DNA from 2 places in the Sulfitobacter sp. M22 genome. Region 2 is predicted to be linked to the other one. Evidence: riboswitches for the same ligand, from Rfam matches in the RefSeq annotation. Region 2 holds a riboswitch; the other holds the start of a gene.

Region 1 (14,838 bases), 1.3 Mb from region 2:
GCCGCGAACACTCTGAGCGGCTGCGGAAATCGGCACAGTACCTCGACTTTGAGATCCCCTATTCCGTCGATGAAATCGAGACCGCGAAATACGAAATGCTCAAGGCGAACGGCTGGACCGACGCCTATGTCCGCGCAGTCGCATGGCGCGGTGCCGGCCCTGATATGGGTGTCTCGGCGGCGCGCAACCCTGTGCGGCTGGCCATCGCCGGCTGGGAATGGGGCAACTATTATGGCGACGCCAAGATGCAGGGTGCCAAGCTCGACATCTCAAAGTGGAAACGCCCCTCGCCCGAGACGATCCCCGTGCACGCCAAAGCGGCGGGCCTGTATATGATCTGCACCACTTCCAAACACGCGGCAGAAGCCAAGGGTTGTTCTGACGCGCTGTTCATGGACTACCGCGGCTATGTGGCCGAAGCGACCGGCGCGAACATCTTTTTCGTCAAAGACGGCGAAGTGCACACGCCGCTGGCCGATTGCTTTCTTAACGGGCTGACACGTCAGACCGTGATCGGGATGCTCAAAGACAAGGGCCTGACCGTGCACGAGCGCCACATCATGCCCGAAGAGCTGGAAGGCTTTGAACAGTGCTGGCTGACCGGCACCGCAGCCGAGGTCACGCCCGTCGGCCAGATCGGCGACTACACTTTCGAGGTCGGCGCGCTGACCCGCGAGATTTCGGAAGACTACGAAAAGCTCGTCCGGGCCTGAACCGACCCACTAAGACAAAACGGCGCGAGGGTTCACACCCCCGCGCCGTTTTCGTTTCCACACCTGCGATACAGCAAGCCGCCTTAGTAAAGCGCGACCGGATTGATCATCGCCTGCACCGTGCCTTTGATCAGCGGCTGTCCCAGCACGAACATAAACTCTTGCACGCCTTCAGCGACCAGCGGGCCTGTGTTCATGGTTTCCAGAATGTAGATGCCATTGTCCTTGAGCAGCGTGACGTGGCCATAGAATACCTTGTCACCTTCTTTCGGCGGAATGGCCTCGAGGCCCCATGTGTCAGCGCCCACAGCCAGCGGGTTCATCGACGCGACAAACACCGCGCCTTCGTTGTTCAGCCCCGGTTCGGTCGACCCCCACGCGCTTGGGTCGCTTTCCATCATGCCATCGGTCCAACCGGTGTGAAACAGCACGATATCGCCTTCCTTCACGGTGACCTGCTGCGCTTCCATCGCGGCGGTGATCTCTGCCTCGCCGAAATGCTCTCCGGCGGCCAGCACGTCCTTGCCCATATGTTTGGCCATATCGATGATCACAGCGCGCCCGACCAAGGGCGGCACAGCGTGGGTCCCTAGTTTTGTCAGGCCGCTGATTGCCGAGATCTCTTTCTCATCCAGACAGTTATAGTACATCCCGTTTTCCCCGAGATGCCCCAGCCCGTCCAGCTGCGACCCGATTCCGATCCAGGTTTGCAGCAGGTCGTCGTTATAGTTGCCTTCATAGCCAAAGGACGACAGTTTTTGCCCACCGTGCTGGTTGGGCTGAACGATTTGCAGGTTCAAAGACCGAGGCGGAAAGGCAGGGGTGTCCGGCCCGATCACGATCCCCAGCGGCATCGATTTGCCCTGTTTGATCAATTTAGCCGCCTCTAGCGTGCGTTCAGTCGAGATCAGGTTAGCCGATCCCAATTGATCCTCCGCCCCCCATTGCGATGGGGCGCAGTCTTGCGCCCATGCGGCAGTTGCCCCGAAACCAATGGATACGGCAGTAGCAATAATCTTGGTTAATTTCATGTTTCCCTCCCAGAAAGCAGGGTGCGGAACACTCAGGAGACCTGCGATTCCACACCCTAGAGGGTCAGGCTAGCACAAAATGCAATCCTGACACGCATTTTCGCGTGCTGTCAGCTTGGGGTTCCTTGGGGGGTGCTGCTCGCCTTGGATTTGGACCGGTCCAGCCCCAATTGCCGTTCCCGCCAGATGATCGCCGCACCGCCGGCGATGACCAGACCCGCCCCGATCAGGATCGCAGGTGTCGGGATTTCGCTGAACAAGACCCAGCCGATCAGCACCGCAAAGATCATTGATGCATAGTCGAATGGGGCCAGCATCGACACCGGCCCATAGCGATATGACGCGGTGATCATGATCTGCGACACCCCGCCGATCATGCCCGACAGGATCAACAACGCCGAGACCTGCCAACCGGGGTTCACCCACCAAAGCGGCTCCCAGTTGATCACCATCCCTGCGGGCAGGGTAAAGAACGACAGGCAGGTCGCGGTGAGTGAAAAGTAGAACACGATGGCCGCCGTGCTGTCGGTTTGCACCAGACGGCGCACGTGGATCTGGACCAGCGCACGCATGATCGACGCAGCAACCACCATAATCGCGCCCATCATCGCCAGTTGCGACACGCTATCCCCGTCCACGGTGAAGCGGGGGTACAAAACGATCAACACCCCGATCAACCCGATCGCCACAGCGGACAGGCGGAACACACGCACCTGTTCGCCCAAGAATATCGCGGCAAAGATCACGGTGAACAGCGGCGTGGCATAGCCGATAGCCGTCACCTCTGGCAGGGGCAGCAGGCTTAGCCCCGCAAAGGTCAGCGCCATCGCCGTGGTTCCAAAGACGCCGCGCCAGACGTGGCCCATCAGGTTGCTTGGCTTTAGCCCGTCGCGCAGATCGCCGCTTTGCCACAGCCACAGGATGATCATCGGGAAGGCAAAGAACGACCGGTAGAACACGGCTTGGGCGGCGGGCACGGTGGCCGTCGCGATCTTGATGAGGGCCGCCATGACCGAGAACAGAAAGACCGCCCCCAGTTTAAGGGCGATGGCCCGGCCGGGGCGGTGCTCTGTCGTGGTGCTTTGCATGGCGCATGCTTGCGCCTGTGCGTTTCAAGTTGCAAGATCCCGCGTCAACCTGCGCGTGCTATTCCCGCCCATGTGCGAAAAATACGAGCGCCCTGCGCAGCTTAGCCGATGACGCCCTGATTTTCGCCGACCTGACCACGGTGCAGCAGCATGTGATCCAGCAGCACACAGGCCATCATCGCCTCGCCCACGGGCACGGCGCGGATACCAACGCACGGATCGTGGCGACCCTTGGTGATGATCTCTGTGTCTTCGCCGGATTTGGTGATCGTCTTGCGCGTGGTCAGGATACTCGACGTCGGTTTGACCGCGAAACGCAGCACGATGTCTTGGCCGGTGCTGATGCCGCCCAGAATACCGCCCGCATGGTTCGACGAATAGACAGGGCCGTTGGGGCCCATGCTGATCTCGTCTGCGTTCAACTCTCCGGTCAGCATGGCGGCGGACATCCCTTCGCCAATCTCGACACCTTTGACGGCATTGATGCTCATCATCGCAGCGGCTAGATCGGTGTCGAGCTTACCATAGACCGGCGCACCAAGGCCCGCGGGCACGCCGCGTGCCGTGATCTCGATGATCGCACCGACAGAGGATCCGGATTTGCGCAAACCGTCCAGATACGCGGCCCAGTCGTCAGCTGCCTTGGCGTCGGGCACCCAGAACGGGTTCTGTTCGATTTGGTCCCAATCAAACGCATCTCGGTCGATTTTATGCGGGCCCATCTGCACCATATAGCCGGTAATCTGCACATTCGGCGCGATTGCCTTGATCGCTTCACGTGCCAATCCTCCCGCCGCCACACGCGACGCGGTTTCACGTGCCGACGACCGCCCGCCGCCGCGATAATCGCGGATTCCGTATTTCTGGAAATAGGTGATGTCTGCGTGACCGGGGCGGAACTTGTCCTTGATGTCGCCGTAGTCTTTCGACCGCTGGTCGGTGTTCTCGATCATCAGCTGGATCGGTGTGCCGGTGGTGACGCCTTCGAACACGCCTGACAGGATCCGCACCTCGTCCGCTTCGCGGCGCTGCGTGGTGTATTTGTTCTGGCCGGGTTTGCGCTTGTCCATCCACTGCTGGATCATCTCTTCGGTGATCGTCACACCGGGGGGGCAGCCGTCCACCGTGGCCCCCAAAGCAGGCCCGTGGCTTTCGCCCCAGGTGGTCACGCGGAAAAGATGGCCAAAGCTGTTGATCGACATGGGATGTGCTCCTTTGGCGGTGATCCTTAACGGGGGCAGGACCATGCCTCAAGGGGTTTCACCTTGCGCGCGGGCCACAGGCGTTCTACCGATAAGACACCTCGGGGGGCCTGACAGGCTGAGATGTGCGCGCACGGACCCGTTGAACCTGAACCGGTTAACACCGGCGGAGGGAAGGTCTGGATACACCTCCAACGCTTTCTGACGCCGCATTTTGGAGGATGCCATGAAGTATCTTACACTTGCTGCCACCACGCTTTTCGCCACGCAGGCATGGGCCGACACGCCCGAACTGGTGGTCTATACCTACGATAGCTTTGTCGCCGAATGGGGCCCCGGCCCTGTAATCGAAGCGGCCTTTGAAGCAGAGTGTGCCTGCGATCTGAAATTCGTAGGCATGGGCGATGGCGCGGCGCTGTTGGCGCGGCTCAAGCTGGAAGGCGCACGGTCTGACGCCGATCTGGTGCTGGGGCTTGATACCAGCCTGATCGCGGCGGCCAAGGAAACAGGGTTGTTCGCGACGGCCACAGTTGATGCGGATTACGACCTGCCCGTCACATGGGAGGACGACAGCTTTGCCCCCTACGACTGGGGCTATTTTGCCTTTGTCCATAACGCCGATCTGACACCGCCTGCGAACTTTCGCGCGCTAGCCGACAGTGACCTCAAGATCGTGATTCAGGACCCCCGGTCCTCTACCCCCGGTCTGGGCCTGCTGATGTGGGTCAAGGAGGCTTACGGCGACGAGGCCCCCGCGATCTGGGAAGGTTTGGCGGATAACGTCGTGACCGTGACCAAAGGCTGGTCCGAAGCCTACGGCTTGTTCCTTGAGGGCGAGGCCGACATGGTGCTGAGCTATACCACGTCCCCCGCCTATCACCTGATCGCCGAAGAGGACGCGACCAAAGCCGCCGCCGCCTTTGACGAAGGCCATTACATGCAGATCGAAGTGGTCGGCAAACTGGCGGGCACCGACCAGCCCGGGCTGGCCGATCAATTCATGCAGTTCATGGTATCGGACGCGGCGCAATCGGTGCTGCCCACGACCAATTGGATGTACCCCGCCGTTACGCCCCAAGGCGGGCTGCCCGAAGGCTTTAAACAGTTGATCGAACCAGACAAGGCGCTGCTGATCCCGAACGGTGACGTGCCCGCCCTGCGCGAGGAAGCATTGGCCGAATGGCTCTCCGCGCTGTCGCAATAAGCACGAAAACCGGCATCAGCGCCGCCATTCTGGTTGCGGCGCTGATCCTTGCTGCGGTGGTGGCGGTACTTTGGCGGGCGGAGTTCGGCAGCGGGCTTGGCCCGGCCGATTGGGCCGCGATCCGGTTTACCGTGCTACAGGCCGTGCTTTCCGCTCTGCTGTCTACCGTGCTGGCAATCCCTGTCGCCCGTGCGCTGGCGCGGCGGCGCTTTGTCGGGCGCGGGCTGCTGGTGACGCTGCTTGGGGCACCTTTTATCCTGCCGGTGATTGTCGCCGTGCTGGGGGTGCTTGCGGTGTTTGGCCGCGCGGGCTGGCTGAATGCGGGTCTGACGCTGGTCGGACTGCCCGGCATCTCTATCTACGGGCTGCATGGAGTCGTGCTGGCACATGTCTTTTTTAACCTGCCACTGGCAACGCGACTGCTGTTGCAGGCGTGGCAAACCGTGCCCGCTGAACGTTTCCGGCTGGCAGCGCAGCTTGGCATGACCCCGCGCGCCGTGTTCCGCAGCATTGAACTGCCCCTGCTCCGCCAGATCCTGCCCGGCACAGCGGCGTTGATCTTTGTGATCTGCCTGACCAGCTTTGCCGTAGCGCTGACCCTCGGCGGCGGCCCCCGCGCCACGACAATCGAGCTTGCGATCTATCAGGCGTTCCGTTTCGACTTTGACCTAAACCGTGCTGCACTGCTGTCGCTGGTGCAGCTTGGCCTTGCCGGCAGCACCGGCGCGCTGGCGCTTTGGATCATCCCCGCGATCAGTCTGGGCGGCGGGCAGGACCGACCCCTGCACCGCTGGGACGCGCGCGGCGGGTTGCAACGGGGGATCGATGCGCTGTTCATCACGCTGGCGGCGGGGTTTCTTCTGTTGCCCCTGACCTCGGTCCTGCTGCGCGGGGTGATCGGCCTGCCGCAAATGCCCGCCAGCGTGTGGCAGGCGGCGGGCACCTCTGTCACCGTGGCGTTAATCAGCGTGGTGGTCTTGCTGGCCTTGGCCCTCCCCCTTGCCGGATGGATCGCGACCCGCGCCCGCGGCGGGGTAGAGGCGGTGGGCCTCTTGGGTTTGGCTGCCTCTCCGCTGATGATCGGCACCGGCTGGTTCATTCTGATCAACCCCATCGCCAGCCCTTTTACGCTGGCCCTGCCCGTCACAGCACTGGTCAATGCGCTGATGGCCCTGCCCTTTGCCCTGCGTATTCTGGTGCCCCGCCTGCGCGACACGGTTCAGGTTTACGGCAGGCAGGCGCAAATGTTGGGGCTGCGCGGCTGGCCGCTTTGGCGCTGGCTGATCCTGCCACGCTTGCGCCCGCAGATCGGATTTGCCGCGGGGCTGACCGGTGCCCTGTCGATGGGAGATCTGGGGGTCATCGCCTTGTTCGCCGACCCCGACAGTGCCACCCTGCCACTGCAAATGTATCGCTTGATGGGGGCCTACCGGATGGAGGCCGCGGCGGGTGCGGCCCTGATCCTGCTGGCGCTGTCGCTGGGGATTTTCTGGATATTCGACAAGGGAGGGCGCTGGCATGCTGACGCTTGAGACCGCACAGATCACCCAAGGCAGCTTTACCCTGCACGCCGACCTGACCCTTGCGCCCGCGCAGACCTATGCGGTGATCGGCCCCTCGGGTGCGGGGAAATCCACCCTGCTGGGGGCGCTTTGCGGGTTCATTCCGCTCAGTACTGGCAGGCTGCTGTGGCAGGGCACAGACATCACCCAAGCGGCCCCCGGTGCGCGGCCGATGACGATGCTTTTTCAGGACAACAACCTCTTTCCCCATCTCAGCGTGATGCAAAATGTGGGGCTGGGGCTGCGCCCCGACCTGCGGCTCAGCACTGCGGAACAAACCCGTGTACACGAGGCGCTCGATCGCGTCGGGCTGCAGGGGATGGCTGCCCGCAAACCTGCCGAGCTTTCCGGCGGGCAGCAAAGCCGTGTGGCCCTCGCACGGGTACTGGTACAAGCCCGCCCGCTTGTACTGCTCGACGAACCCTTTGCCGCACTTGGTCCTGCCCTGCGTAACGATATGCTTGATCTGGTGGCAGAGCTCGCCGCAGAAACCGGCGCAGCGCTGATCATGGTGACCCACGCCCCCGAAGACGTGCGCCGTATCGCGGATCAGGTGATTTTTGTCGAAGGTGGCACCGCGCAGGCACCTCAGCCTGCCGCAGCGTTGATGGACAATCCGCCCGACGCGTTGCGTGCCTATCTGGGATGATCAGAAAATGACGGCGTAAAAGGTCAGCGATGTCAGCAAGATCGTCAGATACCCCAGCAACACATAAAGCCCGTCACGGGTGAACAGACCAAAAGCAAACAGCGCCACCGTTCCGCCCCCGAAAGACGACGCGAAGGGCACGAATTCAAGCAAGGGCCAGCCCACGGGCAGGATCACGCAGGTCACCAACGTCAGCAGACGCATCGGGCCTGTCGTCAGAAACTGGAGCCTCTTACCCGAGTGGCGATCAAAGAACGCCGCGGGCTTGCGCAGCCACCGCACGCAAAACAGCAACCGTGTTGATTTGACCTCGCGGCGCAGCAGGAATTGCGGCAACCACAGACGTTTGCGTCCATAGACCGCCTGCGCCGACAGCACGATGACGACCATCGCCATGAAACTGGACACACCAAAGACACCGGACAGCGGCGACACTAACAGCAGCGCGGCCACCAGAATGAAGGGGAGCAGGGACCGCTCTCCGAATTCGTTCAGCACATCGTTGATCGTGACCATCTCGCGGCTGGCCGCTTGCTCCATCCCGTCCAACAGATGGGTGAGGCTACGCTCCTCGATATTGTGCATATACCCCCCAAAGGTCAGCTGTCTCGTGCAAGCAATGCCGTCAGCCCAGCCCGATAGGTGGGGAACTGCGGTGCCCAGCCTAACGCCTGCTTAATACGGTCGTTCCGAACCTTCTTGCTTTCCGCGTAAAAGCTGCGGGCCATGGGGGTCATATCGGCCTGATCAAAGGGGATCGCGGGGGGCACGGGAAGGCCAAGCAGCTCTGCCGCGTGGGCGATCACGTCTTGCGGTGGCGCGGGGTCATCGTCGCACAGATTATAGACCGCGCCCGGGTCGGGCCGCTGCAAGGACAGCTCAAGCGCTTGGGCAATATCCTCGACATGGATGCGAGAGAAGACCTGCCCCTGCTTGATGATCCGCCGCGCCGTTCCGGCCCGCACCTTGGCAAAGGGGCCGCGTCCGGGGCCATAGATGCCTGCGAGGCGAAAGATATGCAGCGGCAGATCGGGGATCGCCTGCCATCTTGCCTCTGCCGTGACACGGGCGCGCCCGCGCTTGGTCGATGGCGTAAGCGGCGTGTCCTCGTCCACCCAATCGCCGTCGTGGTCGCCGTAAACGCCTGTTGTCGACAGATAGCCTACCCACCGCAGATCGGGCGCGGCGCGGGTGACCGCATCCTCGACCGCATTCAATACCGGATCGCCCGCGCTGTCCGGTCCGGCCGAGACGAGCACATTAGGAAACTGCGCGATCAACGCCCCCAGATCGGCACCCGGCCATACGACGGGTTCAACGCCCGTGTCCGCGATGGCATCTGCCTTGTCGGGGCTGCGCGTGGTGCCGACGATGCGCCAGCCCTGCGGCACCAGCCGTGCGGCAAGGGCGCGCGCGCTAAAACCATGCCCGATCGACAGCAGCGTTTTCTCCATGAGGCGTCCTTTCTATGTGGTGGTCCGGGGCAAGGCGATCCGCTGCCCCTCGGGGACCAACGCATTCATCTGCGCGATATGTTCCGGCAGGCATTTGGTCAGGAAGTCATAGGTTTTGACCACATGCGCCCGCGCCGCCGGCCCCAGATGCGCATAGGCAGCCGGATTGCCCAGCACTTCCGCCACCTGATCGCCCAGCGCATCGGGATCGAAGAAATCGCACAGCAGGCCGGTTTCGCCGTGGGTAATCGCCTCGCGCACGGGGGCCACGTTAGAGCCGACGATCGTAGCCCCCATCGCCATCGCCTCGAGCAAGGACCACGACAGCACAAATGGCATAGTCAGATAAAGATGGCAGCGGCTGATCTGTATAACCTTCTGGTAATCCTCGTAGGACAGCTTGCCCAGAAAATGCACCCGCGACCAATCGACGTGCTTGCCCACCTCCGCCTCCATCTCGGCGCGCAGGCCGCCGGGGTGTTTGCTTTTGCCGCCATAAGAGGTGTCGTTGCCCCCCACTACCAACACCCGCGCATTGGGGCGTTGCTTCAGGATGCGTGGCAATGCGCGCATGAACACATGAAAACCCCGCGTGCGTTCAAGGTTGCGCGACACAAAGGTCAGCACCTCGTCATCCTTGGTCAGGGCGCGATCCATCCGCCCCAGCTTGAGCGTCACCGCCGGATCGGGGCGCAGCTGGTCTGTGCGTATCCCGTCGTGGCAGACATAGAGCTTGCGGTGAAAGCTTTGCGGAAAACGGTCGCGCTGCCAGTAGGTCGGGCTGAGCCCGACATCGACGGTTTCGATATTGGCCAGCGGCACGGCATTGCGCGCGTGCAATAGAAAGGGGGTATTCTCGGTCACGGGGTCTTCGGGGTCGAACCCCACAGGGCCGCCGGTATCGCTGTAGTAATACTCGAAGAAGCCGATGATCGGGACATCGGGCCAGATCTGCTTGAAAAACGTCAGCTCCCCCCAGCCCACATGCCCCACCACGATATCGGGCTTGAACCCTTCGCGGGTCTCAATCTGTTTGGCCGCGCGGGCGGCACCCAAGCCGTTGCCGGTCGATTCCTCCCAGTTCTTCGACAGCCCATAGGCGTTCTCTGCCGGTTTGTGATGCGCCTTGTAGACCCGCGTCTCGACGCCCTCAAAACGGGGCGGATTTTTGCGTTGGGTCAGGAAATAGATCTGGTGTGTGCGTTGATCGGCCAGCCATTGCACCAGCTCGCGGTATTGGCCGGGCATATTCTGGTGCACAAACATGATCTTCATGGGGTCGCCTTATGTCCTGTCGGTTGCAGACAGTTAGCCCAGTCGGCACGGACAGTGCAAACGCCACGGCGCTGGACGGCTCTGGCTTGAACCTCGGGCGATCTTCGTGTCAACGTCAGGTATGAAAGAACATACATTCCCCTCATGGCCCGGTGTGGCCGATCAATTGGTCGCTGTTGCGGCAGGACGCAGCGCTGCGGATACAATTATCACCGGCGGTATCTGGGTCAATGTGCACACGCGCGAAACCCTGCCGGACCATGATATTGCGATCAAGGCGGGGCGCATTGCCTTTGTCGGGCCGGACGCCAGCCATTGCAAAGGCGATGCGACCAAGGTGATCGAGGCCAAGGGCCGCTATATGATCCCGGGGCTGTGCGACGGGCATATGCACATCGAAAGCGGCATGTTGACACCTGCGGAATTTGCCCGCGCCGTAATCCCCCATGGCACCACGTCAATGTTCACCGACCCGCACGAGATCGCCAATGTGCTGGGGCTGGAAGGCGTCCGCATGATGCATGACGAAGCCTTGATGCAGCCGGTGAATATCTTCACGCAAATGCCATCCTGTGCACCCTCTGCCCCCGGTCTGGAAACCACCGGCTTTGAAATCACGGCAGAGGATGTCGCCGAGGCGATGCACTGGCCCGGTATCATTGGTCTGGGCGAGATGATGAACTTCCCCGGTGTGACCGCCGGCGACCCCAAGATGCTGGCCGAGATCGCCGCAACGCAACGCGCGGGCAAGACCGTGGGCGGGCACTATGCCTCCCCCGATCTGGGGCCCGCCTTTGCTGCCTACGTCGCGGGCGGCCCTGCGGATGATCACGAGGGCACCTGCGAGGCGGACGCCATTGCGCGGATGCGGCAAGGGATGCGGTCGATGATCCGGCTGGGGTCTGCTTGGTACGACGTTGAAACACAGATTACCGCGATCACCGAAAAAGGGCTGGATTCGCGCAATATGATCCTGTGCACCGACGACTGCCATTCCGGCACCTTGGTGAATGACGGTCATATGAACCGCGTGGTGCGCCATGCCATCGACTGCGGCTGCGACCCTTTGGTCGCGCTGCAAATGGCGACGATCAACACCGCGACCCATTTTGGGCTGGAACGCGAGATCGGGTCGCTGACACCCGGACGGCGAGCGGATGTGATCCTAACCTCTGACCTCAAAACGCTCCCCATCGAGACGGTGATCGCACGCGGTCAGATCGTGGCCGAGGATGGCGCGTGTCTGGTAGACTGCCCGCACTACGACTGGCCGCCCCATGCCCGGCAAACCGTCAACATGGGCAAAGACCTTGGCGCCGATGATTTCCAGATCACCGCGCCTGCGGGGGCCAATGCCGTGACTGCCAATGTGATCGGCGTCGTCGAAAACCAAGCCCCGACCCGTGCGCTAAAGTTCGAGCTGCCGGTGACCGAAGGGCGCGTGCAATCCACGGGCGAGGTCTGCCAGATCGCGCTAGTCGAACGGCACCGCGGCACCGGCACCGTCGTCAACGCACTTGTGTCGGGCTTTGGCTATCAAGGGCCGATGGCGATGGCATCCACCGTGGCGCATGACAGTCACCACATGATCGTGGTGGGCACCGACACCTACCATATGGCGATGGCCGCGAACCGTCTGCGTGAAGTCGGCGGCGGGATCACCATCTTCAAGGACGGGGCAGAGCTGGCCATGGTCGAACTGCCAATCGCCGGCCTGATGTCCGACAACCCCGCATCCGATGTCGCCGCCAAGACCGAAGCGATGATGCAGGCGATGCGCGATTGTGGGTGCACTTTGAACAACGCCTATATGCAGCATTCCCTTCTGGCACTTGTTGTCATTCCCGAATTGCGCATCTCTGACCTCGGCTTGGTCGATGTGCGCAGTTTTGAATTTATTCCTTTGTTAGAGCCTGTTTCATGACCAAAATCCTGACCCCAGACGCCCGCCCCGCCGAACAATTCACCGATGCTGCTGCCGCCGTTGCCCGGCTGATCGAGCTATACGGCCAAGCGACAGGTTTCCTGAGCGCGCATTTCCAGAAGGCGATGGACAGCGCCGCGCCGGAAACGCGGATCAGGGCCTTCTACCCCGAGATCCGGTTTACCACCTCCAGCTATGCACAGGTGGATTCGCGGCTGTCGTTCGGCCATGTGTCGTCCCCCGGCACCTTCTCGGCCACGATCACGCGGCCAGAATTGTTCAAACATTACCTAACGCAGCAAATCGGGCTGCTGATCGAAAACCACGGCCAGCCCGTGACCATCGCGGTATCCGACACGCCGATCCCCGTGCATTTCGCGGTTAGCAATGACGACAGCGTGACGATCCCGCAGGAAGGTGCCGCGGATTTCACCCTGCGCGATGTGTTTGACGTGCCGGACCTGAGCACAACCAATGACGACATCGTCAACGGCACCTATCTGCCGCTGGACAACGTGCGCCCGCTGGCCCCCTTCACTGCGCAGCGCGTCGATTATTCGCTGGCACGGCTGACGCATTACACCGCGACCGATCCCGAACATTTTCAAAGCCACGTGCTGTTCACCAACTACCAGTTCTACGTCACTGAGTTCGAGGAATACGCCCGCGCCATGCTGCGTGACCCCGATAGCGGCTACACGTCCTTCGTCTCTACCGGTAATGTCGAGATTTCGGACGGCGACGCGCCGCTGCCTGCGTCGGTCAAGACTCCACAGATGCCGACCTACCACCTGAAGCGCGCGAACGGGTCCGGGATCACGCTGGTTAACATCGGCGTCGGCCCGTCCAACGCGAAAACCGCGACCGACCACATCGCCGTACTGCGACCCCATGCGTGGCTGATGGTCGGCCACTGTGCCGGTTTGCGGAACACACAGGCGCTTGGGGATTTCGTGCTGGCGCATGGCTATCTGCGCGAGGACCACGTGCTGGACGACGATCTGCCGGTCTGGGTTCCGATCCCCGCGCTGGCCGAGATCCAGATCGCGCTGGAGGACGCCGTTGAACAGGTCACCCAGCTTGAAGGCTACGAGTTGAAGCGGATCATGCGCACGGGCACTGTCGCCACCATCGACAACCGCAACTGGGAACTGCGCGATCAATCCGGTCCGGTGCAGCGGCTCAGCCAGTCGCGCGCCGTGGCGCTGGATATGGAAAGCGCCACGATTGCGGCCAACGGCTACCGGTTCCGGGTGCCCTACGGCACGCTTCTATGCGTCTCGGACAAACCGTTGCATGGTGAATTGAAACTGCCCGGTATGGCGTCAGATTTCTATAAAACGCAGGTCGCACGGCACTTGATGATCGGTATTCGCGCTATGGAACAGCTGCGCGATATGCCGCTAGAGCGGTTGCACAGCCGAAAATTGCGCTCGTTTGACGAAACTGCCTTTCTCTAAAGGCCGAAATCGGCTGAAAATAGCATGTTTTCGCGGTTTCTTGCGACCTATTCGTTGTGTTCAACCACAACATACCGTTACATTCTGCGCGTGAGGCCCTAATCCGGGCGGACGAAGGAGAAAAACAAGATGGCAACTAAACCAATGACAAAAACCCAGCTCGTCGCGGCTTTGGCTGAGGAAATGGGCGAAGACAAGAAAACAGCAAGCGCGGCACTGGACGCGGTTTGCGCGTTGATCACGAAAGAGGTTTCCGGCGGTGGCGCTGTGACCCTTCCCGGCATTGGCAAAATCTACTGCCGCGAACGTCCCGAGCGTATGGTGCGTAACCCTGCCACCGGCGAACAGTTCAAGAAAGACGCGGACAAGGTTGTTAAGATGACCATCGCGAAAGCGCTGAAAGACAGCGTTAACGAATAAGACTGATTACAGTCTGTTCTGACAAAGGGTCGCCCACGGGCGGCCCTTTGCGTTTGGCGCAGGTCTGTGTTGCGCCGAATGCGCTTGCTCCTGTCGGGCAACTACGGAAGTCTCCGCCCACTGGAAAACCTGAAAGGCCCCCTCATGGATATACGTGCAATTCTCATGGGGCTGGCCTTCGCCGTAATGTGGTCCTCTGCCTTTACGTCGGCGCGGATTATCGTCGCGGATGCGTCCCCCTTGATGGCTTTGTCGGCGCGGTATCTGATCTCTGGCCTGATCGGCGTGGGGGTCGCGCTGGCGCTTGGGCAGACGTGGCGGCTGACGCGCGCGCAATGGCGGGCAACGATCATTTTCGGCGTGCTGCAAAACGCGGTCTATCTGGGGATGAACTTTGTCGCGATGCAGACCGTACAGGCGTCACTGGCGGCGATCATCGCCTCGACCATGCCGCTTCTCGTCGGTCTGGCAACATGGCTGTTTCTGGGGGAAAAGCTCAAGCCGTTGGGCATTGCAGGGCTGATCGCCGGTGTGATCGGGGTGGCCATCATTATGGGGGCACGGATCAGCGGTGGCGTCGATCTGACGGGGCTGCTGCTATGCGGCGTCGGTGTGGTCGCGCTATCTGCGGCGACCCTGCTGGTGCGCGGTGCGACCTCTGGCGGGAACTTCCTGATGGTGGTGGGCTTGCAGATGCTTGTCGGCTGCGTGGCGCTGTCGATTGCGACCTTGCTGTTCGAGACGCCGCACATCAGCCCAAGCTGGCCGCTGGCGCTGGCGTTCCTTTATACCTGTCTGGTGCCGGGGCTGCTGGCGACGGTGGTCTGGTTCTGGCTGGTCAACCGTATCGGAGCCA
Region 2 (14,838 bases):
GATCACCGCGACGATCAGCGCTGATGCGACACCGGCAATCAGGGTCGTCATCAGCCCGGGGAAGCTGAAGGCAAAGCCCGCGATCCCCAGGGGCAGACGCAGCCAGGGCCGCACCATACCGACGCCTAGCAGATAGCCCTCAAGCCCGCCGGACAGCAGCGTGATACCGATGATGATCGACGGCAGCACGTAGATCAGCGGCGTCAGATCGCCCTGCAGCACCAGCGCAGGCTGGAACAGGAAGAACAGCGGCACAAAGTAGATCACCACCCCCAACCGCATCGCGGTGAAGGAGGTCAGCATCGGCTTGGCCCCCGCAATCGTTGCCGCCAGAAACGCCGCAGCGCCCACCGGAGGCGTGATCACCGACAGCATCGCGTAGTAGACGATGAAGAAGTGCACCGCGACCGTGTTCAACCCGCCGATTTCGATGATCGCGGGTGCCAGCGTCACGGCGAGGAAGATGTAGGCCACAATCGCAAGCCCCGCCATCCCCATGATAAAGCAGGCCAAAACCCCAAGCGCGATGACGAGATAGACGTTATCTCCGCCTAAGGCGACCAGACCCGATGTCATCGACCCCGTGACGCCCGTGATCGTCAACGCGCTGACAACAAAGGCAATCGGCAGAATGATCGCCGCCGTTTGCGTGACCAGCGTGCCGACTTGCCGCAGGGTTTCAAAGATGCGCGCAGGCGTCATCATGGTCTCGCGTTGCAGGAAGCTGAGCGCGATCATCAGCGCACTAGCGTACCACGGGGCATAGTATTCCCACCGCATATACAGCAGACCCCAGACCAGAAAGATCATGACCAGCAGGAACGGCCAGCCGCGCTTCATCACCTCGCGGGCAGAAGGCAGGTGTTCGGGTTTCATCCCCACCAGCCCTTTGCGCGCGGCATAGGCGTCGACTTGCAGGATCAGACCAAAGTAAAACAGCGCCGACGGCAGGATCGCGGCCACCATCACGGTCGCGTAATCCACTCCGATGGTGATCGCCATGACAAAGGCAATCGCCCCCATCACCGGCGGCATCACCACACCGCCGGTAGAGGCGCAGGCCTCGATCGCGCCGGCGTAATGGGGCGGATAGCCGACCTTTTTCATGGTCGGAATAGTGATCGACCCCGTGCCCGCGATGTTGGAAAAGATCGACCCCGACAGCGACCCGAAAAAGGCGCTGGCGACGATGGACACTTTTGCAGGACCACCGCGGTATTTGCCAAAGCCCGCATTGGCGAGATCAATAAAGAACTGTCCCGCTCCTGTCGCAATCAACACGCCGGCAAAGACCAGAAAGCCCAGCACGATCTCGGCCACGATCTTGGTCGTGATGCCCATCAACCCTTCGGTGCGGAAGACATGCGCCTCGATCATCCGTTCAAACGTATAGGGGATGCCCATCAACAAACCGGGGAAGTAATCGGCCACCAGAGGATACAGCCCCAGCACCAGGACGACCAACAGGAACGGCACGCCTCCCGACCGCCGCGCGATCTCGAGCATCAGCAGCCACAACACCACACCGGCGTAAAAGTTGGTCCAGCCCGCCTGCACGATCTCCCATGCGTACATGGAGAACCACATGCAGATGCCAAAGCCCACGGCGGCGGCCACGATGTCATAGATCGGGACGCTTGTGTGCGATTGCTTTGCAGGCAGCGCAATATAGGCGGCGGCAAGGAAAGTGCCGATAAAGACCCAGTAATACTGCCCTTCAATCAGGCGCCGCCCGCCAATGGGCACGCCAAACACATAGGCCAGCCCCAACCCGAGGCCAAAGGTACACAGCACCACAAAAGCAATGCTGGTGAATGAAAACAATCCCCCTAGGCGCGTCGTCTCTGACGCGGGATCGACAGCCGCTTCAGCCGCTGGTTGTTGATGATGAGCTGACATGGAAAATCCTGCAATTAAAGCCGCTTATGCGATATCTTTAAGAGGACGGAGCAGTGGAACCGCTCCGTCCTTTGGTCGGTCCGGTGGCGTTACAGACGCGAGCGGAAGGGCTCGAGCCCGTCGGTGTGCTTGGCCAGAATGTCGAGGTATTCCTGGTTCTCGAAGTTCATCTCGATGCCCTGCTCCATCGCTTCTTTCATGCCGGCGTTACGCGCGGCGATCCAAGCGTCCATCTTTTCGATGGCGGCATTGTTCCAAGCATCGTCTTCTTCGGTCCACTGGCCGATTTCACGCAGATATTTCACCGTGCCCTCGTGCACAGGGATCGGGTTGGCATCCAGGAAGTTGCGGAAATGCTCGATCGACATACGGGTCGCCAACGCATGCGATCCTTTGTAGTTGTCGTGGGATTCATCGATCCATTTCGCCATGTTGTAAACGAAGTCCTCGTCTGCCGTGACCGGCACGGCGTAGACAAAGTTCGATGTCATGGAATCAACGCCTTTGGCGGTGCTCACGCCCATGGATATCTTCGACGGGATGGTCATGGGGCGGTGGCTCAGGTAGGCGTCCCAGCCCTCTTTGTTGGCAGGGTCCATCGGCAACCAACGAATGCTGCCCGGTGCGCCTTCCATTTCGGACAAGACCGAGGAGATCGGCGAACAATAGGCAACGTCAGATTTACCTTCGACGACCGAGCGGCAGTTCTCGCCGTAGCTAGAGGCAGGAACGAACTCGATCTTTTCTTGCGCTTCCTCTGGCGTCATCCCGATAAACGCGGGCAAGGCTTGGGTGATCGCGGCCACAATCGCGGGCGAGAAAACGCCGGATGTAACGCGCACGCCGCCTTTGCCAATGTCTTCGAGGGTTTGCAGCTCGGAATCCCCGGCCACGACAAAGCCCCATGGCGTGTCGTTATGGTGCCACATGATGCGCTGCGGCATTGGTTTGGCCGAGGCATAGCCGCCGACCCCTTCCGCCTGCAACGCCATTTCCGACGCCGAGACAGAGGCAATTGCGACATCCTCGCGATCGGTCAGACGCTTGTAGCGCATCGGTTCACTGTCTTCGGGCACAATCCGAACGGTCGTTCCGGTTTCTTTTTGCAGTGTGGGGCCCCAGCCGTTGGTTGAGGCAAAGCTGCCCGTCGACGTGCCCGGCGTGGCGATCACCAGCAGGCGCGGCCATTCATAGTCTTGTGCCATCGCGGCACCGGACAGCGCCATAGTTACGGCGATAGACCCGACGGCGGCCTTGGCAAAACGTGTCATATTTTTCATGTGGTTTCTCTCCCTGTTTTTCATCTTTGGATTGTTCGGGATTGCCGCATCACGGCTGCCGCAGAATATGCAGTTGTCAAGCGGCACCTCCCAATGCTCAACGTAACGCGTTCGGTATGACCCGCTGAACGGGCTAATAAACGCGTCCTCCCGAGTGCCGACCCCCCTCCTCCCGAGGTTGTCCGACTCAATCTATTAACCAGCCTAGGGGTAAGATATTTCGATGCCAATACCGCAGAACAGAACTTGATACCGCAACGAGGCAGGGGTTTTTGGCAATCGGCCTTAGCTTGCTGATGCCAAAGGGTTAACGGCGTCGGATATGCCCTTCGTTACGTTGCGTTGCTTTGGGTTACGGGGTGTAAATTCGACTGACAAGCGTCAGGCGAACTGCCGCAACAGGCCAAATTTTGCTAAAATAAACGCCACTATCGATTGAATATTTTATATCTTGCACCGTTTGGTGAACTTGGCTACGCCTAAGGTAACGACGCTGTTCGCCCCTCATTTGGGCGGCAGCATTAACATCTATCCGTCGGGGTGCCCATTTGGGCTGAGAGGTGCAAGCACCGACCCGTCGAACCTGATCCGGGCAATACCGGCGTAGGGAACGGGTATCTTTGTGCGACGGCTTCAGGTCGGTTTTACAAAGCTCATTCTTGCGTCTGTTTGTCCGCCATCGAGAGGCGAAGACGTGACCAAGAAGACCCCCATTTCCCTAACCATCGCCGGTTCAGACAGCGGCGGCGGCGCCGGCATTCAGGCGGATATCAAGGCGATGTCGGCCAATGGCGTCTATGCCGCCAGCGTGATCACCGCCGTCACCGCGCAAAACACCCGCACCGTCAGCGCCGTTCATGAAATCCCTGCCCAGATTGTATCGGCCCAGATCGACGCCGTGCTCTCGGATCTGGATGTGCAGTCGATTAAACTGGGGATGCTTTTTTCGCCGCAGATCATTCAAGCGGTGGCACAGGCGCTAACCGGTTTCAAAGGTGCCGTCGTGGTAGATCCGGTGATGATCGCCAAATCCGGTGATGCGCTGTTGCAGGACCAAGCCGTCGCAGCGCTGATTACGCATATTCTGCCACGCGCCGATCTGCTGACCCCCAACCTGCCCGAAGCCGCTCGCCTGCTGAACCAGTCCGAAGCCACCACCGCCGACCAGATGGTAGCGCAAGCGCGATGTCTGCTTGATATGGGCCCCAAAGCGGTGCTGGTGAAAGGCGGACATGGCGCGGGTGACATCTGTAGCGACGCGCTTGTCACCGCGAAGGGTGTTACCTGGTTGACGGCACCGCGCATCAACACGCGCAACACCCATGGGACGGGATGCAGCTACGCCGCTGCCATCGCCGCCGAGCTCGCGCATGGCGCACCCTTGGCCAGCGCGGTGCAAACTGCCCATAGCTATCTCCACCAGGCGATCCGCGCCGCCGACCGTCTTTCGATCGGTACCGGCCACGGTCCCGTGCACCATTTTCACGCGATCTGGCCGTGACCCGCATCACCATCATCGGCACCGGCGTGGCAGGGCTGTGCACCGCCCGCGTCTTGCTGGATCGCGGCGCCCGCGTGCATCTGATCGACCGTGCCCGCCAGCCCGGCCCGCAGGGGTGTTCGTGGTGGGCGGGGGGTATGCTCGCCCCCTATTGCGAAGGTGAAAGCGCCGAAGAACCCGTGGTGCGGCTGGGTCAAAAAGCGGCGGATTGGTGGGCGCAGCATACGACGTCCCTGCAGCGCTGCGGCTCGCTTGTCGTCTCGCCAGCGCGGGACACAAGCGATCTGACGCGCTTTGCGCGACGCACGGACAGCCATAAAACTCTGACCGCCACAGAGATCAATGCGCTCGAGCCCGATCTGGGTGATCGCTTTGCCAAGGGCCTGTTTTTCGAGGACGAAGCCCACCTGTCCCCCCGCACCGCGCTGGCAGAGCTGTGGCGCGGACTTGTCGCCGACGGGGCCACCTTTGAACAGCGCGAGGCCGACCCGAATGCGTTCGCAAAAGACCGGTTGGTGATCGACTGCCGAGGCTACCATGCCCGCGTCGATATGCCCGCGTTGCGCGGGGTGAAGGGGGAAATGGTGCTGCTGTCCTGCCCTGACGTCTCCATCAACCGCCCTATTCGCGTGCTGCACCCGCGTGTGCCGATTTACCTCGTGCCGCGGGGGGACGGTGTTTACATGCTTGGGGCCACGATGGTCGAAGGCCGCGCGAGTGCCCACGCCAGCGTCCGGTCAGTGCTGGAACTGCTGAGCGCGGCCTACGCGCTGTCGCCCGCTTTTGGCGAGGCCGAGATCCTCGAGATCGGCGTCGACAGCCGCCCCGCCTTTCCCGACAACCTGCCGCGCATCGAACGGCAGGGCAATATGATCCGCGCCAATGGCCTTTATCGCCACGGTTTTCTGCTGGCCCCCGCGCTGGCAACGATGGTGGCCGACTTGATCCTTGACGCTAAAACACCGGAGATGTTCCATGAAACTACAGCTTAACGGTGCCCCGCTCCACAGCGACGCGACCACTCTTGCCGCCTTGCTTGAGGCCGAAGGATTTGGCGGGGCCAAGGTCGCCACAGCCGTGAACGGCAGCTTTGTCCCAGCCACGCTGCGCGCGACGCATCCCCTTAACTCAGGCGACAGCATCGAAGTGCTCGCCCCCATGCAGGGAGGTTGAGATGCGCAGTTTCTACGGCGAAACGCTTGCCAATGGTCTGATGCTGGGCACCGCGCAATACCCGTCGCCCAAAGTGCTGTCCGACGCCTTTGCCCGCAGCGGTGCGGCGGTGGCAACGGTATCCCTGCGCCGCGAAAGCGGGCGAGATCGCGCCGGTCAGGATTTCTGGGAACTGATCCGCGCGCTTAACGTGCACGTGCTGCCCAACACCGCCGGCTGCCACAGCGTCAAGGAAGCCGTCACCACCGCCCATATGGCGCGCGAGGTCTTTGGTACCCGGTGGATCAAGCTTGAAGTCATCGGCGAAGAAGACACGCTGCAACCGGATGTATTTGGTTTGGTCGAGGCCGCGCGCATTTTGACCGAGGACGGGTTTCAGGTCTTTCCCTATACCACCGAAGACCTTGTGGTCGCGGACAAACTTTTGCGGGGGGGGTGCGAAGTGCTGATGCCCTGGGGCGCGCCCATCGGGTCGGGCATGGGGCTGAACAATGTCTTTGGGCTGCGTGCCATGCGCGCGCATTTCCCCGACGTGCCGCTGGTGATCGACGCCGGCATCGGCCTACCTTCGCACGCGGCACAGGCGATGGAACTGGGGTTTGACGCGGTGCTGCTGAACACCGCTGTTGCCAAGGCAGGTGATCCCGCCGCCATGGCCGAAGCTTTTGCCACCGCGATCCGCGCCGGACAGCTTGCCGCCGACGCCGACCCGATGCCGCCCCGCGATATGGCCGCGCCCTCGACTCCGTTGATTGGAAAGGCGTTTCTGGAATGAGCCTCGACCGTTTCTATCCAATTTTCGACAGTGCGGCATGGCTGGACCGACTGGTGCCGCTGGGGATCAAGCTGGTGCAGCTTCGGATAAAAGACACACCCGCCCCCATGCTACGCCGTGAAATCCGGCAGGCCAAAGCGATCTGCGCGGCCCATGACTGCACTCTGGTCATCAACGATCACTGGCAGATCGCGCTAGAGGAAGGTTGCGATTTCATCCACCTTGGTCAGGAGGATCTGGATACCGCAGACCTGTCTGCCATCCGCGACGCGGGTGCGCGGCTTGGGGTCAGCACCCACGACAAGGCAGAGCTGGCCCGTGCCCTCGACCTGCGCCCCGCGTATATCGCTTTGGGTCCGATCTATCCGACGATCCTGAAAAAGATGAAGTGGCACGAACAGGGGCTTGACCGTCTGCGCGACTGGCGTGAACTGGTCGGGCAGACCCCGCTGGTGGCAATCGGCGGCATGTCCGTTGCCCGCGCCGCCGGAGCCTTTGACGCCGGTGCCGATTGCGTCGCGGCGGTGACCGACATCACCCTGCACCCCAGCCCCGAGGACCGCATCGCTGATTGGTTGGGGGCCACACGATGACCCGTTACGACCGGCAGACGATCCTGCCCGAAGTGGGCACGACAGGCCAACAGGCGCTGGCGGCTGCGCGTGTGGTCGTGGTTGGCGCGGGCGGTCTGGCCGCGCCGGTGCTGCCGCTACTTGCGGGTGCCGGTGTGGGGCATATCACCTTGATCGATGGGGATCATGTGTCGCTGTCGAACCTGCACCGACAGACACTGTTCACCGAGGCCGATATCGGCACCGCCAAAGTTACCGTCGCCGCCCGCGCCATGACCGCACGCAACAGCAACTGTACGGTTGTGTGCCATGCTGTTCCCCTTGCGCCGGACAATGTCGCGACCCTCACCCAAGATGCCACGTTGGTGTTGGATTGCGCCGACAGTTTCGCGACCAGCTATGTGCTCTCGGATCACTGCCTTGAGGCGGGTCTGCCCCTGATCAGCGCCTCGGCGTTGGGGTTCGGGGGCTATGTCGGCGGGTTCTGTGGCGGTGCGCCGTCGCTGCGGGCGGTATTCCCCGACCTGCCCGACCGCGCCGCCAGCTGCGACACGGCAGGGGTCATGGGGCCGGTCGTTGCCATGGTCGGTGCGGCGCAGGCGCAAATGGCCCTAGCGTGTATTCTGGGATTGTCGCCGTCGCCGCTGGGACAGTTGGTCAGCTTTGACCTCGCCTCCTACCGCTTTGGCGGCTTTCGCTTCGACACCGCGCCAGAACCCGATCACGGCTTTGGCTTTCTGGCACCGTCGCAAATCCGCGCGAACGATTGGGTCGTGGACCTGCGCGGCCAAGGCGAAGCCCCAACAGCCGCAACCCCGACTGCGCTGCGCATCACCCTGCCCGATTTTACCCGAGATACCCCCCGCCCCTCGCACCAGACCCGCGCGGTGATCGCTTGCCGCTCTGGCCTGCGCGCGTGGCAGGCGGCGACCCATCTGGCCACCTATTGGAACGGCCCCGTTTCCCTGCTCGCCATGGGCGAACCATCCCCGTTGAAAGGACAAACCGATGAAAATATGTAATATTGTTGCGGCACTCGCACTGACCTCTGGTCCGGCGCTGGCGCAGGACGAGATGACGCTGCTGCTGGACTGGTTCGTGAACCCGGACCACGGGCCGATCATCGTCGCACAGGAAAAAGGGTATTTCGCCGAAAAAGACCTGAAGGTAGAGGTCATCGCCCCCGCCGATCCGTCCGACCCGCCCAAACTGGCCGCTGCGGGCAAGGCGGACCTAGCGATTTCCTATCAGCCGCAACTGCACCTGCAAATCCACGAAGGCTTGCCGCTACAACGGGTCGGCACGCTGGTCGCCACACCGCTGAACTGCCTGCTGGCGTTGACGGACGGACCCATTGCGTCCCCAGCGGATTTGGCGGGCAAAAAAGTCGGATTCTCTGTTGGCGGTGTTGAAGAAGCAGTGCTCGGCGCGATCCTGACCCATCACGGGCTGTCGCTGGATGATGTGGAACTCGTCAACGTGAACTGGTCGCTGTCGCCGTCTCTGATGTCCGGTCAGGTCGACGCCGTCATCGGTGCGTTCCGTAATTTCGAGCTGAACCAGATGGATATCGAAGGTGTCGACGGTACCTGCTTTTATGTCGAGGAAGAGGGCCTGCCACCTTATGACGAGCTGATCTACGTCGCCAACCGCGACACGATGGACAAAGACATGATCGCACGGTTTCTGGCAGCCACAGAGAAAGCGACGCAATATATCGTGAACCACCCTGAAGAGAGCTGGGAAATCTTCGCCGCGACCTCGGTCGACCTACAAGATGAACTTAACGCTCGCGCATGGAAGGACACGCTGCCGCGTTTTGCCCTGCGGCCGACAGCAATGGATGCCGGTCGCTACGCCACATTCGAGACGTTCTTGCACGATGCGGGGCTGACCCCCACGATCTCGCCCGTGTCGACCATCGCCATCGATGTGACCGTCCCATGACCGCGCCGGACTATGGCCACAGCTTCGCGCTTTGGCGCGGAGCGGCAGCAGAGGACTGGCAGGGCTACACCCATCATCCTTTCGTTGAAGGGCTGCGCGACGGGAGTCTGCCACGCCGCTGTTTTTTGAACTATTTGATCCAGGACTATGTTTTCCTTGTGCATTTCGCCCGCGCCTGGTCCATGGCCGTGGTCAAGTCCGAGACGCTGGAAGAGATGAAGACCTGCGCCACCACGGTCGATGCGCTGGTCAATCACGAGATGGCATTGCACATTCGCACCTGTGGCGAGGCTGGCATCAGCGAAGCCGCGCTGTTCAACGCAACCGAAGCCCCCGCGAACCTCGCCTATACGCGCTATGTGCTCGATGCGGGGATGCAGGGCGATTTCCTCGACCTCATGGCGGCACTGCTACCTTGCGTCATGGGTTATGCCGAGATCGGGCAACGGTTGGCACAGACGCGCAGCGCTGACACCCCCTATGCCGAGTGGATCGATACCTATGCCGACCTCGGGTATCAGAAAATGTGCCAGACAGTCGGCGCGATGGTCGATCAATCAGTTGCGCGGCGGATCGGCGATCTTGAACACGCACCCCGTCGCGATACGCTGCAAAAACGCTTTGCGACCGCCACGCGGCTAGAGATCGGGTTCTGGCAGATGGGGCTGGACCTGCCATGACCCCCCCGCCCGCATTGCACCTTGTCGGGCAACACCAGATCGACAGCCGCCCGTTGTTCGATGCCGACATTACGTTGCCCGCAGGCTCATGGACCTGTTTGTTGGGGCCATCGGGCGTCGGCAAATCCACTGTGCTTCGGCTCATGCTCGGGCTGGAAACCGGCGGGGTGTTTGCGGGCACGATCTCCCCGTCCGACGGGCAGCCGCTGGACGGGCGGATCAGCTATATGGCGCAGTCCGATCTGCTGTTGCCGTGGCTGAGCGTGATCGACAACATCATGATCGGCGACCGGTTGCGCGGCGTCCCCCCCGACAGGGACCGCGCAACTGACATGCTTGCGCGCGTCGGGCTGGCGGACCATGCGCAAAAGAAGCCGTTGGCGCTGTCGGGCGGCATGCGACAACGCGCAGCACTTGCGCGGACCTTGCTCGAAGACCGTCCCGTCGTCTTTCTGGACGAACCCTTTTCGGCGCTGGACGCCGGCACCCGCGCCGCTATGCAAGAGCTCGCTGCGGAATTGTTGAGCGGACGCACAGTGTTGTTGGTGACCCATGATCCGGCAGAGGCCGCGCGGCTGGCAGATCACATCCTGATCCTGTCCGCCGAGGGCGCACAAAGCTGGCCCGTGCCCGCGACACCCGTACCACGCGCCATCACCGCGCCCGAAACATGGGCCTGTCAAAGCGCGCTGTTATCCCATCTACGCGGTGTTCCCGCATGAGGCGCAGTGACATACCGCTTGCGATCCTGCTGGGGCTGGCGCTGTGGCAAGGCATCGTACTGCTGACCGATGCACCGCATTACATCCTGCCCTCGCCATGGCGCGTGGCGCAAGCGGCGTATTATGCCCGCGTGAGCCTTTTGGAAAATGCCTGTGTGACCACGGTCGAGGTGCTGCTGGGTCTGCTCATCGGTACGGGCCTGGGGGCCGCGACCGCGATCCAGTTGTCGCAGTCCAAAACCTCCGAGCGTCTTTTGCTGCCGCTGTTGGTCTTTACCCAAGCCGTGCCTGTCTTTGCGCTCGCGCCGCTGCTGACGCTGTGGTTTGGTTACGGGATGGGGTCAAAGATCGTGATGGCGGTGCTGATCATCTATTTTCCGGTAACTTCGGCCTTTCACGACGGGTTGACCCGCGTGCCCACCGGCTACCGTGATCTGGCCCAATCGATGGGGGCACGCCGCTTGCGTTTTATGCGCCATGTGCAAATCCCGCAGGCGCTGCCGAGCCTTGCAACGGGGCTGCGGCTGGCAGCCGTCTATGCGCCCATCGGGGCCGTGATTGGCGAATGGGTCGGTGCGTCAAAGGGCCTTGGCTATCTGATGCTGCTCGCCAATGGCCGCGCCAAGATCGATCTGATGTTTGCCGCCCTGATCGTGCTGGCGTGCCTGACCGTCCTGCTGCATTTCGCCGTCGGGCAGTTGGCGCTGCGCCTGACACGCTATGCCGAAGGGCGCATGTAAATAGGTCTGGATCACGCCCGCTAACGGGGCGTGATCCAAAGCACTCGTTACTCGGCGTTGGGGCGGACCCGCGCGCCACTTTTATCGGCAAAGGCCGCGAGGCGGGCACGGGCGTCAGGCTGGGTATTGACCACACCGGCCACCACGGCCTCGGCATAGGCGGCATCCATTGCGGACATGTTTTGCATGTGGCTCACCGCGCTACAAATCGCAAAGTTAGACAGCGGCAGGTTCTGGGCTGTCTGGCGGGCAAGCTCCATCGCCTTGTCCATGCTGGAGCCTTCGACGATATACTGCGCCAACCCTAGATCGACCGCCTCTTGCCCCTGATAGACACGGCCCGTCAGCATCATATCGATCATCCGGGCCTTCCCCACCAGATCGGTGACACGGATCGTTGCACCCCCGCCCGTGAACAGACCACGCTGGCCTTCGGGAAGCGCGAAATACGCGCTTTGATCCATCACCCGCACATGGGCAGAGCTGGCAAGTTCAAGCCCCCCACCGACGACAGCCCCCTGCAACGCGGCGATCACCGGCACGCCGCCATATTCCATCTTGTTGAACGCTTCGTGCCAACGCAGACAGACGTGCATGAAATCGGCAGGGCTGCGGTCTTCATCATGGTGTTCAATCAGGTCTAGCCCGGCGCAAAAGTGATCCCCCGCGCCTGCGAGAACCACGGCACGGACACCGGCACGGGGTGCCGCGGAAAAAAAGGTCACCAGCTCCTCGATCGTGTCGATATCCAGCGCATTCCGCTTGGTGGGCCGATTCAGGGTCACCACCCAAACGCCATCGTCATGCGCCTTGATATCCAAGTTGCGGTAGCTGGTCGGATCAATCTGAACGGCCATGTGAATTCCTCCTCTTTTAGAGCCGGCTTTTCGGTCGGCCCCGATGCCTCGCTGCTGCAAGGTCTTGCTGAATATAAGCAAAAGGCACTCCCACCTTTTGCGTGAATGCCCATTGAGTAACCTGCCCGTGACACCCCGTCTATCGGTGTTCCGCTGATTTCAGCGCGTCGACTTCCCCAAAGGCAAAGCCCCCGTTAAGATTCGTGCATCGCGGATCACCTTTCGGCGGCAAAACCGTTTGAAAACGCACTGTTAGCGTGTGAATTTACCGCGTTCCGGCACAGGATAGGAAAAAAATCGAAAATAATCGTCGGGGCGGCAAAAATGGGGTTGAACCCCGCCCGATCCTTGGGGTAGTGAAGCGTTACCGGGTCGTTAGCTCAGTTGGTAGAGCGCTTCGTTTACACCGAAGATGTCGGGAGTTCGAGCCTCTCACGACCCACCATTTTTCTACATATACACAGTTCTACCAACGCAACCTGCGCTAACGGTGACAGGGTTTTCTGCGTTTGTTTCCAGAGTCTTATTAGCCTGCCCCCGCTTGGATCGGTTGCCCGAGCTTTGCAGACAGCAAAGCCCCCCACCGAGGTGGAGGGCTGTTGTCACTGTCATATATATAAGAAAATAATCTGCGCCGGAAAAGCGGCAGACTAAGGGATCACAGGTCGGTCAAATCGTCATCAGCGTCTTGCGCTGGACCGTCGCCCTGACCCGGTGTCAACTGACGTACCTTAACGCGGATCATCTTGCCGTTCTTCAACTCTTTTTCGTTGATCACCTTCAGCTTACCAAACGGCAGAAGGTTCAGTTCGCGACTGTCTGACAAGGCTTCCCCGAGAACAGAAAGCATCGCCTCTACCACGGGTTTCGCGTCGCGTTTCTTCACGCCAGAACGTTCGACCACCGTATCGATCAGCTCTTTCTTGCGCATCACCGGCCCCAAGATCACCGGATGTGGGGCATCAACAACGGCGGGAGCTGCAGTATCGTCTGCGATGTCGGCTTTGGGCGTATTGAATTCTTTAGGAGTAGTCATAATGCTGCTCGTCCTTTCAGGAGGTTAGCAAAACCCTAGCGAGGCGGCGGCAGGTCATCCAGAAAGGCCTGGTGCCAAACCCGTATCGGGCGAAAATTCATATGGCTTATGTTAGAAAGCCCGCCCCGAGGGGCGGACTTATCGTCATTGGCGTTGCAGCTTAGTGCGCTGTGGCACTGTCACCTGCGGCGTTCCGACGGGCCAAAGCAGCGGCGGCGGCGGCGTCCTCCGCATCTTGATCCCATTCAATCGCTTGCGGCTCACGGACCAGCGCGTGTTTCAACACCTCGGAGACGTGCTTGACGGGAATAATGGTCAGCCCTTCTTTCACGTTATCCGGAATATCCGGCAGGTCCTTTTCGTTCTCGGTCGGGATGAGAACCGTTGTGATCCCACCACGCAGCGCCGCCAACAGCTTTTCTTTCAGGCCGCCGATTGGCATCGCATTCCCGCGCAAGGACACCTCCCCCGTCATCGCAATATCGCGACGCACGGGAATCTGGGTCAGCACCGACACGATCGATGTCACCATCGCCAGACCGGCAGAGGGACCATCTTTGGGCGTTGCACCATCCGGCACGTGAACGTGGATATCCAGCGTATCGAACTTGGGCGGCTTTACCCCGATCTTGGGGCTGATCGACCGCACATAGCTGCTCGCCGCGTCGATGGATTCCTTCATCACATCGCCGAGCTTACCGGTGGTTTTCATCCGGCCCTTACCCGGCAGGCGCAATGCTTCGATCTGCAACAATTCGCCACCGACCGAGGTGTAGGCCAATCCGGTTACGACACCGATCTGATCCTCAAGCTCGGCCAAGCCGTAGCGGTGCTTTTTCACGCCGAGGAAATCCTCGATGTTGTCGCCCGTGACAGTAATCGCGTCAGCTTCTTTCTTGACGATCTTGGTCAACGATTTCCGCGCAACCTTGGCGATCTCGCGCTCAAGATTCCGCACGCCGGCCTCGCGGGTGTAGTAGCGGATCATGCTGGTCAAGGCACTGTCTTCGATGGCAAATTCCTTTGCCTTCAGACCGTGGTTCTTGATCTGCTTGGCCACAAGGTGCTGTTTCGCGATCTCGCGTTTTTCATCCTCGGTATAGCCAGACAGGGGGATAATCTCCATCCGGTCGAGCAAGGGTCCGGGCATGTTGTAGCTGTTCGATGTGGTCAGGAACATAACATTCGACAGGTCGTATTCCACCTCAAGGTAGTGGTCGACGAATGTACCGTTTTGTTCCGGATCAAGCACCTCGAGCATGGCCGATGCGGGGTCGCCACGGAAATCCTGCCCCATCTTGTCGATCTCGTCGAGCAGGATAAGCGGGTTGGTGGTTTTCGCCTTTTTCAGCGCCTGAATGATTTTGCCGGGCATGGAACCGATGTAGGTCCGACGGTGACCGCGGATCTCGGATTCGTCCCGCACACCACCCAGCGAGATGCGAATGAATTCGCGCCCCGTGGCCTTGGCAACAGATTTCCCAAGCGAGGTTTTCCCCACACCAGGAGGGCCGACAAGGCACATGATCGGGCCTTTCAGCTTGCTCGACCGTTGCTGGACGGCAAGGTATTCGACGATGCGTTCTTTAACCTTTTCAAGGCCATAGTGGTCATCATCCAGCACCTGCTGTGCTTTCCCAAGATCCTTCTTGGTGC

What was found. A riboswitch is a leader RNA that binds a small molecule or an ion and turns the genes downstream of it on or off. The one in region 2 is predicted to bind thiamine pyrophosphate.
Region 1: another riboswitch for thiamine pyrophosphate. It lies ahead of thiB (thiamine ABC transporter substrate binding subunit); the one in region 2 lies ahead of thiD (bifunctional hydroxymethylpyrimidine kinase/phosphomethylpyrimidine kinase).

Annotation. Positions count from the first base shown of each region.
Region 1 is NZ_WMEC01000001.1:2,316,496-2,331,333, forward strand. Features, by position in the region: gene GLP52_RS11445 (branched-chain amino acid aminotransferase) at 1-713, shown strand, start outside; gene GLP52_RS11450 (cyclase family protein) at 797-1,744, opposite strand; gene GLP52_RS11455 (DMT family transporter) at 1,855-2,832, opposite strand; gene aroC (chorismate synthase) at 2,934-4,034, opposite strand; TPP riboswitch at 4,127-4,226, shown strand; gene thiB (thiamine ABC transporter substrate binding subunit) at 4,261-5,238, shown strand; gene GLP52_RS11470 (thiamine/thiamine pyrophosphate ABC transporter permease ThiP) at 5,214-6,770, shown strand; gene GLP52_RS11475 (thiamine ABC transporter ATP-binding protein) at 6,757-7,449, shown strand; gene GLP52_RS11480 (exopolysaccharide biosynthesis protein) at 7,450-8,034, opposite strand; gene GLP52_RS11485 (SDR family oxidoreductase) at 8,049-8,903, opposite strand; gene GLP52_RS11490 (glycosyltransferase family 4 protein) at 8,916-10,178, opposite strand; gene ade (adenine deaminase) at 10,300-12,102, shown strand; gene GLP52_RS11500 (AMP nucleosidase) at 12,099-13,562, shown strand; gene GLP52_RS11505 (HU family DNA-binding protein) at 13,692-13,982, shown strand; gene GLP52_RS11510 (DMT family transporter) at 14,127-14,838, shown strand, end outside.
Region 2 is NZ_WMEC01000001.1:1,060,963-1,075,800, forward strand. Features, by position in the region: gene GLP52_RS05320 (TRAP transporter permease) at 1-1,899, opposite strand, end outside; gene GLP52_RS05325 (TAXI family TRAP transporter solute-binding subunit) at 1,989-3,179, opposite strand; TPP riboswitch at 3,706-3,806, shown strand; gene thiD (bifunctional hydroxymethylpyrimidine kinase/phosphomethylpyrimidine kinase) at 3,874-4,680, shown strand; gene GLP52_RS05335 (FAD-dependent oxidoreductase) at 4,677-5,672, shown strand; gene thiS (sulfur carrier protein ThiS) at 5,656-5,853, shown strand; gene GLP52_RS05345 (thiazole synthase) at 5,855-6,628, shown strand; gene GLP52_RS05350 (thiamine phosphate synthase) at 6,625-7,221, shown strand; gene GLP52_RS05355 (ThiF family adenylyltransferase) at 7,218-8,222, shown strand; gene GLP52_RS05360 (ABC transporter substrate-binding protein) at 8,209-9,147, shown strand; gene tenA (thiaminase II) at 9,144-9,827, shown strand; gene GLP52_RS05370 (ABC transporter ATP-binding protein) at 9,824-10,549, shown strand; gene GLP52_RS05375 (ABC transporter permease) at 10,546-11,289, shown strand; gene GLP52_RS05380 (crotonase/enoyl-CoA hydratase family protein) at 11,337-12,146, opposite strand; tRNA gene GLP52_RS05385 (tRNA-Val) at 12,516-12,591, shown strand; gene GLP52_RS05390 (HU family DNA-binding protein) at 12,805-13,182, opposite strand; gene lon (endopeptidase La) at 13,343-14,838, opposite strand, start outside.